2 linked regions of the Reyranella humidisoli genome follow. The protein of the gene in region 1 binds, or shares a complex with, the protein of each later gene. Links are inferred from orthologs where the notes say so. Each region holds a gene or a part of one and is shown on either strand. Other genes may lie near its edges.

Evidence for each region.
Region 2: the proteins of accB (region 1) and accD are in contact, whole or in part, in a solved structure (PDB 8UXZ), measured with the Escherichia coli proteins. The link is inferred for Reyranella humidisoli from one-to-one orthologs.

Annotation. Positions count from the first base shown.
Region 1 is NZ_JAHOPB010000002.1:971,949-977,998, reverse strand. Bases 1,152-4,041 are described here. They hold accB (acetyl-CoA carboxylase biotin carboxyl carrier protein), read left to right. Parts: upstream 1,152-2,306; coding sequence 2,307-2,777; downstream 2,778-4,041. Other genes in these bases: accC (acetyl-CoA carboxylase biotin carboxylase subunit), read left to right, coding at 2,792-4,041; aroQ (type II 3-dehydroquinate dehydratase), read left to right, coding at 1,814-2,284; KQ910_RS23115 (MarR family winged helix-turn-helix transcriptional regulator), read left to right, coding at 1,287-1,748; hppD (4-hydroxyphenylpyruvate dioxygenase), read right to left, coding at 1,152-1,246. Also shown: more of hppD, read right to left, coding at 155-1,151; more of accC, read left to right, coding at 4,042-4,135; aat (leucyl/phenylalanyl-tRNA--protein transferase), read left to right, coding at 4,143-4,793; KQ910_RS23090 (DUF2155 domain-containing protein), read right to left, coding at 4,730-5,185; KQ910_RS23085 (TetR family transcriptional regulator C-terminal domain-containing protein), read right to left, coding at 5,188-5,415; outer membrane lipid asymmetry maintenance protein MlaD, read right to left, coding at 5,415-5,864; KQ910_RS23075 (NADH:ubiquinone oxidoreductase subunit NDUFA12), read right to left, coding at 5,891-6,050. UniProt on the Escherichia coli protein: This protein is a component of the acetyl coenzyme A carboxylase complex; first, biotin carboxylase catalyzes the carboxylation of the carrier protein and then the transcarboxylase transfers the carboxyl group to form malonyl-CoA.
Region 2 is NZ_JAHOPB010000001.1:1,905,579-1,911,646, forward strand. The notes cover bases 3,161-6,068. They hold accD (acetyl-CoA carboxylase, carboxyltransferase subunit beta), read left to right. Parts: upstream 3,161-4,121; coding sequence 4,122-5,015; downstream 5,016-6,068. Other genes in these bases: KQ910_RS09385 (D-alanyl-D-alanine carboxypeptidase family protein), read left to right, coding at 3,161-4,084; KQ910_RS09395 (bifunctional folylpolyglutamate synthase/dihydrofolate synthase), read left to right, coding at 5,029-6,068. In the rest of the region: trpB (tryptophan synthase subunit beta), read left to right, coding at 1-1,197; trpA (tryptophan synthase subunit alpha), read left to right, coding at 1,200-2,033; KQ910_RS09380 (MBL fold metallo-hydrolase), read right to left, coding at 2,148-2,786; more of KQ910_RS09385, read left to right, coding at 2,840-3,160.

The sequences.
Region 1 (6,050 bases):
GGTTCCCTCCCTTTCTGAATGCCTCCCCATTCAAATGGGGAGGTGTCGGCGTCATACGCCGACGGAGGAGTCAGGAGCGTCAAACCGGGCGCCGATGACCCCTCCGCCCCGCTCTGAGCGGGGCACCTCCCCCGATGACGGGGGAGGCATGTGATTATACCTTCAACACGCCGCGGCGGATCTGGTCGAGTTCGATCGATTCGAACAGCGCGCGGAAATTTCCCTCGCCGAAGCCTTCGTTGCCGCGGCGCTGGATGATCTCGAAGAAGATCGGACCGATCACCGTCTGGGTGAAGATCTGCAGCAGCAGCCCGCCGCCCTGGGTCGGAGCCCCGTCGATCAGGATGCGGTCGGCGGCCATCCGCTGGAGGTCTTCTCCATGGCCCGGCAGCCTTGCATCGACCTGCTCATAGTAGGTGTCGGGCACATCCTGGAACGGTACGCCCTTGGTCTTCAGCGTTTCGACCGTCTCATAAATATCGCCGGTGCCCAGCGCGATGTGCTGGATGCCCTCGCCGTGATAGGCGGAGAGATATTCTTGGATCTGCGACTTGTCGTCGGAACTCTCGTTGATCGGGATGCGGATCTTGCCGCATGGGCTGGTCATCGCCTTGGACTTGAGGCCGGTGAGCTTGCCCTCGATGTCGAAGTAACGGATCTCGCGGAAATTGAAGAGCCGCTCGTAGAAATCGGCCCACTCGGCCATGCGGCCGCGATGCACGTTGTGCGTCAGGTGGTCGATATAGGTCAGCCCCACGCCCTTGGGGTTTCGCTCGGCGCCGGGCAGCCAGTCGAAGTCGACATCGTAGATCGAGCCGCGTTCGCCGTATCGGTCCACGAGATAGAGCAGGGAATCGCCGATACCCTTGATCGCCGGGATGTTGAGTTCCATCGGGCCGACCTTGCCCTCGACGCCCCACGCGCCCAGCGACAGCGCGCGCTTGTAGGCGGCGCCCGCATTCTTCACGCGCAGCGCGATGGCGCAGACGCTGGGGCCGTGCACGCGCGCGAAGCCCTGCGCGAAACTCTCCTTCTCGGCGTTGACGATGAAGTTCACGTCGCCCTGGCGGTAGAGCGAGACGTCCTTGGAGCGATGCTTCGCCACCTTCGTGAAGCCCATGCTCTCGAACAGGGCACCCAGCGCCGCGGGATCGGGAGCGGTGTATTCGACGAACTCGAACCCGTCGGTGCCCATCGGGTTGATCTCGTCGATCTCCACCACGTTGCGGTCGGTAACGCTCGCCATGTTTGACCTCCCGGCTGAATTAGTTTCAAATGTAACTATTATGCCGACCGAAGCGCAAGCCCTCGAACTGGAGAAATTCCTCCCGTACCGGCTGTCCGTCCTCGCCCAGCTTGTCAGCGAATCGCTTCACGACCTTTACGCCGGCCCCTTCGAGTTGAGCGTCACCCAGTGGCGTGTGATGGCTGCGCTGGGACGCTTCGCGCCCCTCACCGCCTCCGATGTGGGCCAGCGCATTGTCATGGACAAGGTGGCCGTCAGCCGGGCGGTCGCCAGCCTGATGAAGCGCGGCCTGGTCGAGCGCGCCACCGATCTGGACGATCGTCGCCGGGCCTCGCTGCGCCTGACTGAAAAAGGCCGCACGGTTCATGCGCAGATTGTCCCGTTGGCCCTGAAATACGAGGCCGACCTCTACCAGGCCCTGTCTGCGGAAGAGCGTCAGGCTCTCAACAGCTTGTGTGACAGGCTGTTCGCCCACGCCAAACTGTTGAGAAGCGGCCCCTGAGCCTGCCTTGTCGGCCCGACGCCCCATGCTATAACGCCCGCCTCTGGTGAATCTGGGAGGCAGGATTGGCCGCAAAGGCCGCCCGGCGCCCATCGGCCGCCAAGCCGGTGCTGGTGCTCAACGGGCCAAACCTCAACATGCTGGGCAAGCGTCAGCCCGAGATCTACGGCCGCGAAACCCTGGCGGACGTCGAATCCATGTGCCGCGTCGAGGCCGAGCGCCTCGGCCTCGCGGTAGAGTTTGCCCAGAGCAACCACGAAGGCGTGCTCGTCGACCGTATCCAGGCGGCGCGCGAGGCCAATTCCGGCATCGTCATAAATGCCGGTGCCTACACCCATACGTCGGTGGCCCTGCTCGACGCGCTGAACGCGGCCGAGTTGCCGGCCATCGAGGTCCACCTTTCCAACATCTACAAGCGTGAGAGCTTCCGCCATCATTCGTACATCAGCCCGGCTGCGGTCGGCGTGATCGCGGGTCTCGGCACTCAAGGCTATCTCCTTGCCCTTCAGGCGCTGGCGCGTCTGCTGGCACGCTGATCAACATCGGGAGCTTTTCTCCATGTCAAAGTTCGAGCTGGATACCGAGTTCGTGCGCAAGCTGGCGGCGATCCTCGAGGAAACCAAACTCGGCGAGATCGAGCTGGCCGACGGCGACCGTCGCATCCGCGTCGCCCGTCCGACAGCATCCGTCGTACAGCCGGCGCCTGTAATGATGGCCGGGGCCCCCGCTGCGGCGGCCGCTCCCGTCGTCGCTGCCGGCGCGGCCCCCACCGCGGCGGGCGATCTCTCGAAGCATCCGGGCGCGGTGAAGTCGCCGATGGTTGGCACCGCCTATCTGGCGCCCGAACCGGGCAAGCCAAACTTCGTGTCCGTGGGCGACAAGGTCACGGCCGGCCAGACCCTGCTGATCATCGAGGCCATGAAGACGTTCAACCCGATCAAGGCGCCCAAGGCCGGCACGGTCATGCAGGTCCTGATCGAGAACGCCCGGCCGGTGGAGTTCGGCGAACCGCTTATGATCGTCGAGTAAGGGCCTCGGTGCCGATGTTCGACAAGGTCCTCATCGCCAACCGCGGCGAGATCGCGCTCCGTATCCACCGCGCCTGCCGCGAGATGGGCATCCAGACCGTCGCCGTCCATTCGACCGCCGACAGCGACGCGATGCATGTCCGGCTGGCCGACGAATCGGTGTGCATCGGCCCGCCGCCGGCCCGCGAGAGCTACCTCAACATTCCCGCCATCCTCTCCGCCGCGACGATCGCCGGCGCCGACGCCATCCATCCCGGCTACGGCTTCCTGTCGGAGAATGCGCGCTTCGCCGAAGCTGTCGAGGCACACGGTTTCACCTTCATCGGTCCGACGCCGCAGCATATCTCGATGATGGGCGACAAGATCGTGGCCAAGCAGACGGCGCTGGAACTCGGGCTGCCGCTGGTGCCGGGATCGCCGGGTCCGGTCGAGTCGGTAGAGGACATCATCGAACTCGGCGAAAAGATCGGCTGGCCGGTCCTGATCAAGGCCGTCGCCGGCGGCGGCGGTCGCGGCATGAAGGTCGTGCAGAATGCCGAGGCAGCCTCCGAAGCCTTCTCGCTGGCGCGCACCGAAGCCAAGGCCGCCTTCAACAACGACTCGGTCTATGTCGAGAAGTATCTCGGCCGGCCGCGCCACATCGAGATCCAGGTGCTGGGCGACGGGCTCGGCGCCGGCATCCACCTCGGCGAACGCGACTGCTCGCTGCAGCGGCGCCATCAGAAGGTGCTGGAAGAAGCGCCCTCGCCCGCTCTGAACGCCGAGCAGCGTAACCGGATCGGCGAACTGGCCGCCGACGCCGTTCGCAGACTCAAGTATCGTGGCGCCGGCACAATGGAGTTCCTGTTCCAGGACGGCGAGTTCTACTTCATCGAAATGAACACCCGCCTGCAGGTCGAGCATCCGATCACCGAGGCGGTGACGGGCATCGACCTGGTGCGCGAGCAGATCCGCATCGCCTCGGGTGCTCCCCTGGGTCTCACGCAGGACGACATCGTGATCCAGGGCCACGCCATCGAGTGCCGAATCAACGCCGAGAATCCCGAGACATTCGTACCCTGCCCGGGTCTCGTCACCGACTATCACGCGCCGGGCGGCCTGGGCGTGCGCGTCGATTCCGGCCTCTATGCCGGCTACTCGATCCCGCCCTACTATGATTCGATGGTCGCCAAGCTGATTGTGAACGGCAGCAGTCGCAACGAATGCCTGATGCGCCTGCGCCGCTCGCTCGAGGAGTTCGTGGTCGGCGGCATCGACACGACGATTCCGCTGCACCGCCGCATCATCGGCGAGCAGGCCTTCATCGACGGCGACTACGACATCCACTGGCTGGAGAAGCTGGTCGGCCTGAAGAAGTAACGCCCCGATGCTGGAGATCACGCCCGACCTCCTGCTCCAGGCGTACCGTATCGGCGTCTTTCCCATGGGGGAAAGCCGCGACGATCCAAAGCTCTACTGGCTCGATCCGCGGATGCGTGCGGTACTGCCGCTCGACGGGTTTCATTTGTCGCATCGGCTCGCGCGCACCGTGCGCAGCGGCCAATTCGAGGTTTCAGCCGACACGGCCTTCGCGGAGACGGTGCGCGCCTGCGCCGAGCCGCGGCCCGGCCATCCCGAGAGCTGGATCAACGAGCCCATCGTCGCGCTCTACTCGGAACTTCATGCGCGCGGCCACGCCCACAGTCTGGAATGCCGCGTCGACGGAAGGCTGGTCGGCGGCCTGTACGGCGTCTCCGTGGGCGCCGCCTTCTTCGGCGAAAGCATGTTCAGCCGCGAGCGCGACGCCTCGAAGGTGGCTCTCGTCCATCTGGTGGCGCGACTGATCCGCGGTGGGTTCAAGCTGCTCGACTGCCAGTTCATGACCGAGCACCTGCGCAGCTTCGGGGCGGTCGAGATCCCGCGCGATTCCTTCAAGACGCTGCTGGCCGACGCGATCGACCGGCCGGCAACGTTTCAGCGGGAGCTGGGCGGCGAAGATCCCTGCGCCATCGTGCAGGAGAGCACGCGCACATCGTAAACGCCGTGGTCGAGCGCCGACAGGGACGGCGTCGAAGCGAACATCCAGCCGGAGAAAAGCCTTTCCTCCGCTTGCCCCGGCTTGTGATCGACGATGGTGAGATAGGCCACCGATTCCGGCGGAGCTTCCGGCACGTTCACCAGACAATCGCCCACGGTGATCTCGAGCGTGCCGAAGCGCGTCGACTTGCCGACCGGCACATAGAAGCGCTGGGTTCTAGCCGTCACCTTGTCGAGGCCCTGCAACTCCGCCGACCGGATACCGGGGCCGTCTGGCACGGGTCGCAGGTTGGCGTTGCCGGGACGCGGTGGCTGTTGCTGCTGCTGGGGCGTTTGCGCCGACGCCGCACCGATACAGGTCGCCAGAACGGCGACAACGAGCAGCGCTCGCATGCTCACCCCTTCGCGTGGGGTGTCGTCAACCCGTCGATCAATTCGTGAAGCGCCTGCTTGATCTGAGTCGCATCGCATCCCATCAGGACTCCGTCCTCCAGCGCATCGGCGCAGAGGGTTTCGATCTCCTGGATGTTCTGGTTCAGGACTTTGATCTTTTCGAGGCACGACACAGGCTTGCCGTCCGGCTGTCGCCAGACCGGCGGCTCCTTCGGGGACTGGGTGCCCATCACTTACTTCCCGTGCTGCCGAACATGAATTTGGCGATCAGTTCCGTGAGCGGTATCGAATCCTGGGTATGCTCGATCTCCCCGCCACTCTTCAGCATCTGCTTGTCGTTGCCCGGCTCCAGCACGACGACCATGCCTCCCAGCAGCGACTCGCTCACGATCTTGGCGTGTGTGTCGGCCGGCAGATTGACGTTCGCCGCCACTGCGAGGCGCACCACTGCCTGATAGGTCTTGGGATCGAGACTGAAGCCGGTGACGCTGCCCACCTTGACGCCGCTCAGCGTCACGTCCGCGCCGCGCTTCAATCCGTCGATGCGGCCGAAGCGAGCCACGAGTTCGTAGCCGTCAGGTCCGGTCCGATCCGATTTCGAGAAAGCGTAGAAGACGAACAGGCCGGCCACCACCAGCACCAGCGCGCCCACGATCGTCTCGACAATATTGCGGCCCACGCGCGTCTCCCCCGCTGCCTGCAGCGTCAGCCTGGACGCCACGCCTCATAGGAACGCTTGGGCTTCTCGCCCGCGGACAGCGTGTGACCCGGAGGCCGGTAGGCATGAACCGTGCCCGTGAGGTTGGGCTGATGATCCTTCTGCCAGGCCATGCGCGGCAGGCCACCGGCGGGCGGCGGCTCGGCC
Region 2 (6,068 bases), on another replicon or contig:
AGTTTCCGCACCGGCCCCGACGAGCGTGGGCATTTCGGCATTTTCGGCGGCCGCTACGTCGCCGAGACGCTGATGCCGCTGATCCTCGATCTGGAGAAGGCCTACAGCGCGGCCAAGGCCGATCCGTCGTTTCAGAACGAGCTCGACTATCTGCTCGAGCACTATGCCGGCCGCCCCAGCCCGCTCTACTACGCCAAGCGCCTGACCGAGAAGCTGGGCGGCGCCAAGATCTACTTCAAGCGCGACGAGCTGAACCATACGGGCAGCCACAAGATCAACAACGTGCTGGGCCAGGTCCTGATGGCCAAGCGCATGGGCAAGACGCGGGTCATCGCCGAGACGGGCGCCGGCCAGCACGGCGTCGCCACCGCCACCGCCTGCGCGCTGTTCGATATTCCCTGCGTGGTCTTCATGGGCGCCGTCGACGTCGACCGGCAGGCGCCCAACGTCGTGCGCATGAACATGCTGGGCGCCGAGGTGCGCGCCGTGACCGCGGGTTCGGCCACCCTCAAGGACGCCATGAACGAGGCGCTGCGCGACTGGGTGGCGACCTGCGAGAACACGTTCTACTGCATCGGCACCGTGGCGGGCCCGCATCCCTATCCGGCGATGGTGCGGGATTTCCAGTGCGTCATCGGCAACGAGACTCGCGTGCAGATGATGAAGGCCGAGGGCCGTTTGCCCGACACGCTGGTGGCGTGCATCGGCGGCGGCTCGAACGCCATGGGCCTGTTCCATCCGTTCCTCGACGACAAGGGGGTTCGCCTCGTCGGCGTCGAGGCGGGCGGCAAGGGTGTGGAGACCGGCGAACATGCCGCGTCGCTCACGGGTGGCCGCCCGGGCGTGCTGCACGGCAACCGGACCTACCTCCTGCAGGACAAGGAAGGCCAGATCACCGAGGCGCATTCGATTTCCGCCGGTCTGGACTATCCCGGCATCGGGCCCGAGCATTCCTGGCTGAAGGAAGCGGGCCGCATCGAGTATGTGTCGGCCACCGACAACGAGGCGCTCGCGGCCTTCCAGATGCTGTGCAAGCTGGAGGGCATCATTCCCGCGCTCGAGCCGGCCCACGCTCTGGGGCATGTGATCAAGCTCGCGCCCACCTTGCCGAAGGACAATCTGCTGGTGATGAATCTCTGCGGACGCGGCGACAAGGATGTCTTTGCCGTTGCCGAACGCCTTGGGATGAAGATCTGACCATGAGCCGCATTGCAAAGCGCTTCGCCCGGCTCAAGGCCGACAAACGTGCCGGTCTCGTCACCTATGTCACCGCCGGCGATCCCAACCTCGACGTCAGCTACCAGATCCTGAAGGGCCTGCCCGCGGCAGGCGCCGATCTCATCGAACTCGGCATGCCCTTCACCGACCCGATGGCCGACGGCCCGTCGATCCAGCTCGCGGGCCAGCGCGCCCTGAAGGCCGGCATCACCGTCGATGCGACCTTCGACATGGTGCGTCGCTTTCGCAAGGAAACCGGCGACAACGACACGCCGATCCTGCTGATGGGCTACTACAATCTCGTCTACCAGCGCGGCCCCGAGCGCTTCTGCAAGGATGCCGCCGCCGCCGGTGTCGACGGTTTCATCCTGGTCGACCTGCCGCCGGAAGAGGCCGACGAACTCAAGCCCTATGCGGTCGCGGCCGGCATCGACACGGTGCTGCTGACGGCCCCCACCACCGACGACGAGCGCCTGCCGGCGGTTCTGAAGTACTCCTCCGGTTTCGTCTATTTCGTCTCGGTGCTCGGCATCACCGGCACCAGTTCGGCGACGGAAGAAGCGGTGCGCACCCATGTCGAGCGGATCAAGCGCCACACCGAATTGCCGATCGGCGTGGGCTTCGGCATCCGCACCCCGGATCAGGCCGCTGCCATCGCGCGTCACGCCGATGCCGCGGTCGTGGGCTCGGCCATCGTCGAGCGCGTGAAGGCGGGCCTCGACGACGAGGGCAAGGCCAAGCCCGATCTCGTCCCCGGCGTGTTCGCCTACATCAAGGCCCTGGCCGACGGCGTGCGCGGCGTGCGGAAGGCCTGAAGCACTCCTGTCATCCTGAGCGAAGCGAAGGATCTCATGCCGGCCAAGGAGTCCTTCGGTCGCTTCGCCTGGTCGTTCGCTGCGCTCAGGACGACAGCCAATCCCTGACCCGTCCTAATCTTCGAAGTTGAGATCGGCGACGTAAGGGTTGGTCTTGCGTTCCCAGCCGAAGGTCGAGGTCTGGCCGTGGCCGGGTACGAAGGTGATGTCGTCGCCGAACGGCCACAGGCGGTGGCGGATCGAATCGAGGAGCTGGTCGTGGTTGCCGCGCGGAAAATCGGTGCGGCCGATCGAGCCCCTGAACAGCACGTCGCCGACGAACGCGACCTTGGACGGCTTGTTCACGAAGACGACGTGTCCGGGCGTATGACCCGGGCAGTGCACCACGTCGAAGGTGACGTTGCCGAGGCTCACCGTCTCGCCGTGCGTCAGCCAGCGGTCGGGCACGAACGGCTTGTAGACCGGGAAATTGTACTTCCTGCCGGAGTCGGGCAGGCCCTCGATCAGGAACAGGTCGTCCTCGTGCGGGCCCTCGATCTTCACGCCGTAATGCTCGGCCATGGTGCCGGCGGCCGAGGCGTGGTCGACATGGCCGTGGGTCAGCAGGACTTTCGTCACCTTTATGCCCTGCTGGTCGATCGCCTGTTTCAGCATGTCGAAGTCGCCGCCGGGATCCACGGCGGTTCCCTCCATGGTTTCATCGCACCAGACGATGGAGCAATTCTGCTGAAACGGGGTGACGGGGGCGATCATGACCTTGAGCATCCCTCCGATCTAATGCCTCCCGCGGGCCGTTGGAAGGGCGTATGCTCGTATCCCCTCCGGCTTCGATGGCAATGAACGTGCGTCTTCTGTTCTGCATTCTGGGCCTGTTCGCCCTGTCGCTGGCCTCCGCCCGGGCCCAGATCGCCACGGTCGCCTCGCCGACCGGACCGGTTCCCGCGGGCCCTTATGTCGTCGTCGACGTGGCGACCGGCGAGGCCCTCATGGACCGCAATGCCGGCGCGCTGTGGTATCCGGCATCGCTCACCAAGATCATGACGATCTACATCGTCTTCGAGGAATTGAAGGCTGGCCGGCTGCAGCTCGCCGCGACGCTTCCCTTCTCGGAGAATGCGCGGAAGAAACCGGCCTCCCATCTCGGCCTGGCGCCGGGGCACACCATCACGGTGGAGCAGGGTATCCAGGCGCTGGTCGCCCGCTCCGCGAACGATGTCGCCACCGCCTTCGGCGAGCAGATCTCCGGCTCGGAGCCGGCTTTCGCCCAGCGCATGACCGAGACCGCAAAGCGCCTGGGCATGACGGCCACGACCTTTCGCAACGCCAACGGCTGGCCCGATCCGGGGCAGGTGACGACGGCGCGCGACATGGCCATCCTGGCGCTCGCGCTCATCAAGGACTTCCCCGAGTATTACGGCTACTTCCGTACCAAGGATTTCATGCTGGGCAAGCAGCGCATCGGGCCCGGCGTGAAGTTCCTCGATCTCTATTCGCCCTATGCCGATGGCCTCAAGACCGGCTTCATCTGCGCCTCGGGCTTCAACATCGTGGGCAGCGCGGTGCGCGACGGCCGGCGGCTGGTCGCCGTGGCCTTCGGCTTCCGCCGCTCCGACCTGCGCGACGAGTTCCTGGTCCGGCTGTTCGACGAGGCCTATGCGCTCAAGACCGGCGGCAGCCGCCAGAAGATCTGGCAGCTGCGCAACGGCGAGGGCGGCCCGGCGACCGTGCTGCCCTACGGCGAATGCGGCACGATCCGCTACGACATGCCGGGCGATGCGGTCTGGCTGGGGACGTTCGGCGACTGGCGCAGCGCCAAGACCGCGTTCGATGCCGGACAGGCGAGACTCTTGGCGATGGGCGTCGCTCAGGCCGGGAAGGAATGGATCCTGCCGGTCGCGTCGAACCAGGTGACGAAACAGGCGGCCATCATCGCCGATCTGCAGCCCGAGGCGGCGCAGAAGCTCTGTGCCGAGTACCAGGCCCGGAAATCCTTCTGCGTCGTGAAGAAACCTTCGGACATGGCGGCCCCCTTTAGCGGGTTCTGGCGCTGACCTTGGCCCGTCCCCTCATTCGTGCGATACCGCGCCCATGAACTGGCTGACCAATTTCGTCCGGCCCAAGCTGCGTGCGTTGGTCGCGCGCAAGGAAACGCCGGACAATCTCTGGGTTAAGTGCCCCAAGTGCGAACAGATGCTGTTCACGCGCGACTGGGAAGCCAACCAGGAGGTCTGCAATCACTGCGGCCACCACATGCGGCTGCGGCCGCTGAAGCGGCTGCCGTTCCTCTTCGACGAGGGCAAGTACGAGCTGCATCCGCTGCCGCGCGTCAATGCCGATCCGCTCAAGTTTCGCGACACCAAGCGCTACGACGCGCGCCTGAAGGAAGCCCAGGCCAAGGCCGAGGGCTCGACCGACGCGCTGGTCGTGGCGAGCGGCCTGATGGGCAGCCGCCTCTCGATCCTGGCGCTGCTCGACTTCGGCTTCATGGGCGGCTCGATGGGCACGGCCGTGGGCGAGGGCCTCGTCATGGCGGCCGACCTCGCGGTCGCGCGCAAGGCGCCGCTGATCGTCTTTTCGGCCTCGGGCGGCGCGCGCATGCAGGAGGGCATCCTGTCGCTGATGCAGCTCACGCGCACGACGATCGCGGTGCGCAAGGTCAAGGAAGCGGGACTGCCTTACATCGTGGTGCTGACCGATCCCACGACCGGCGGCGTCTCGGCCTCGTTCGCCATGCTGGGCGACGTCCATATCGCCGAGCCCGACGCGATCATCGGCTTTGCCGGTCCTCGCGTGATCCAGGACACGATCCGCCAGGAACTGCCGCCGGGCTTCCAGCGTTCCGAATATCTGCTGGAGCACGGGATGGTCGATGCCGTCGTGCATCGCCACAAGTTGCGCGAGACCCTGATCCGCATGGTCTCGCTGTTCATGGATCCGCTCGTCGTCGAAAACCGCCCGCTCGCGGTCTCGACTGCACGCTGAATGGATCGCTGACGTGACCGCGAACGATCCGATCGTTCAGCGTCTGATGAGCCACCATCCCAGGGTCATCACCCTCGGACTGGAGCGCATCGAGAGGCTGCTGAAGCGGCTGGGATCGCCGGAAACGAAGTTGCCGCCGCTGGTCCATGTCGCCGGCACCAACGGCAAGGGCTCGCTCGTTGCCTATCTGCGCGCCATGGCCGAAGCCGCGGGCTATCGCGTCCACGTCTATACCTCGCCGCATCTCGTGCGCTTCAACGAGCGCATCCGCGTCGCCAGCGAGTTGATCGAGGACGACGTGCTCGACGAGCTGCTGACCGAGTGCGAGGAGGCCAACGGCGACACGCCGATCTCCTTCTTCGACATCACCACGGCGCTCGCGTTCCTGGCCTTCTCGCGCGTGCCGGCCGAACTCGGCATCATCGAGGTCGGCATGGGCGGCCGCTTCGACAGCACCAACGTGATCGAGCCCGTTCTGTCGGCCATCACGCCGGTCGGTTACGACCATACGGGCTTTCTCGGCGACAAGCTCGAAGGCATCGCCTGGGAGAAGGCCGGCATCCTGAAGCGCGCGACGCCTGCGGTGATCGGCCGTCAGCGGGAGATCAGTGCGCAGGTCATCGAGACCGAGGCGGCCAAGCTCGCGGCGCCCCTGTTCCGCATGGGCCGCGAGTGGCAGGTGATCCCGCAGGAGGCGGGTTTCCGCTACGAAAGCGATCTGCTCACGCTCGACCTGCCGGCGCCGGCACTGATCGGCGCGCACCAGATCGACAACGCGGCGACCGCGATCGCCTGCATCGAGCGGCTGCGGGCGGCGCGCTTCGACATCGGCGATACCGCAATTCGCACGGGGCTCGCATCGGTCGAATGGCCGGCTCGCCTGCAGCGTCTCACGACGGGCCCGCTGTCGAGCTCGCTGCCGCCCGGCTGCGAGCTGTGGCTCGACGGCGGCCACAACGAGGATTGCGGCATCGTGCTCGGCCGGATGGCGGCGGAGTGGGCGAAGGAACCGGCGGCGCTGCCGCTGTATCTGATCTTCGCCATGCAGACCAC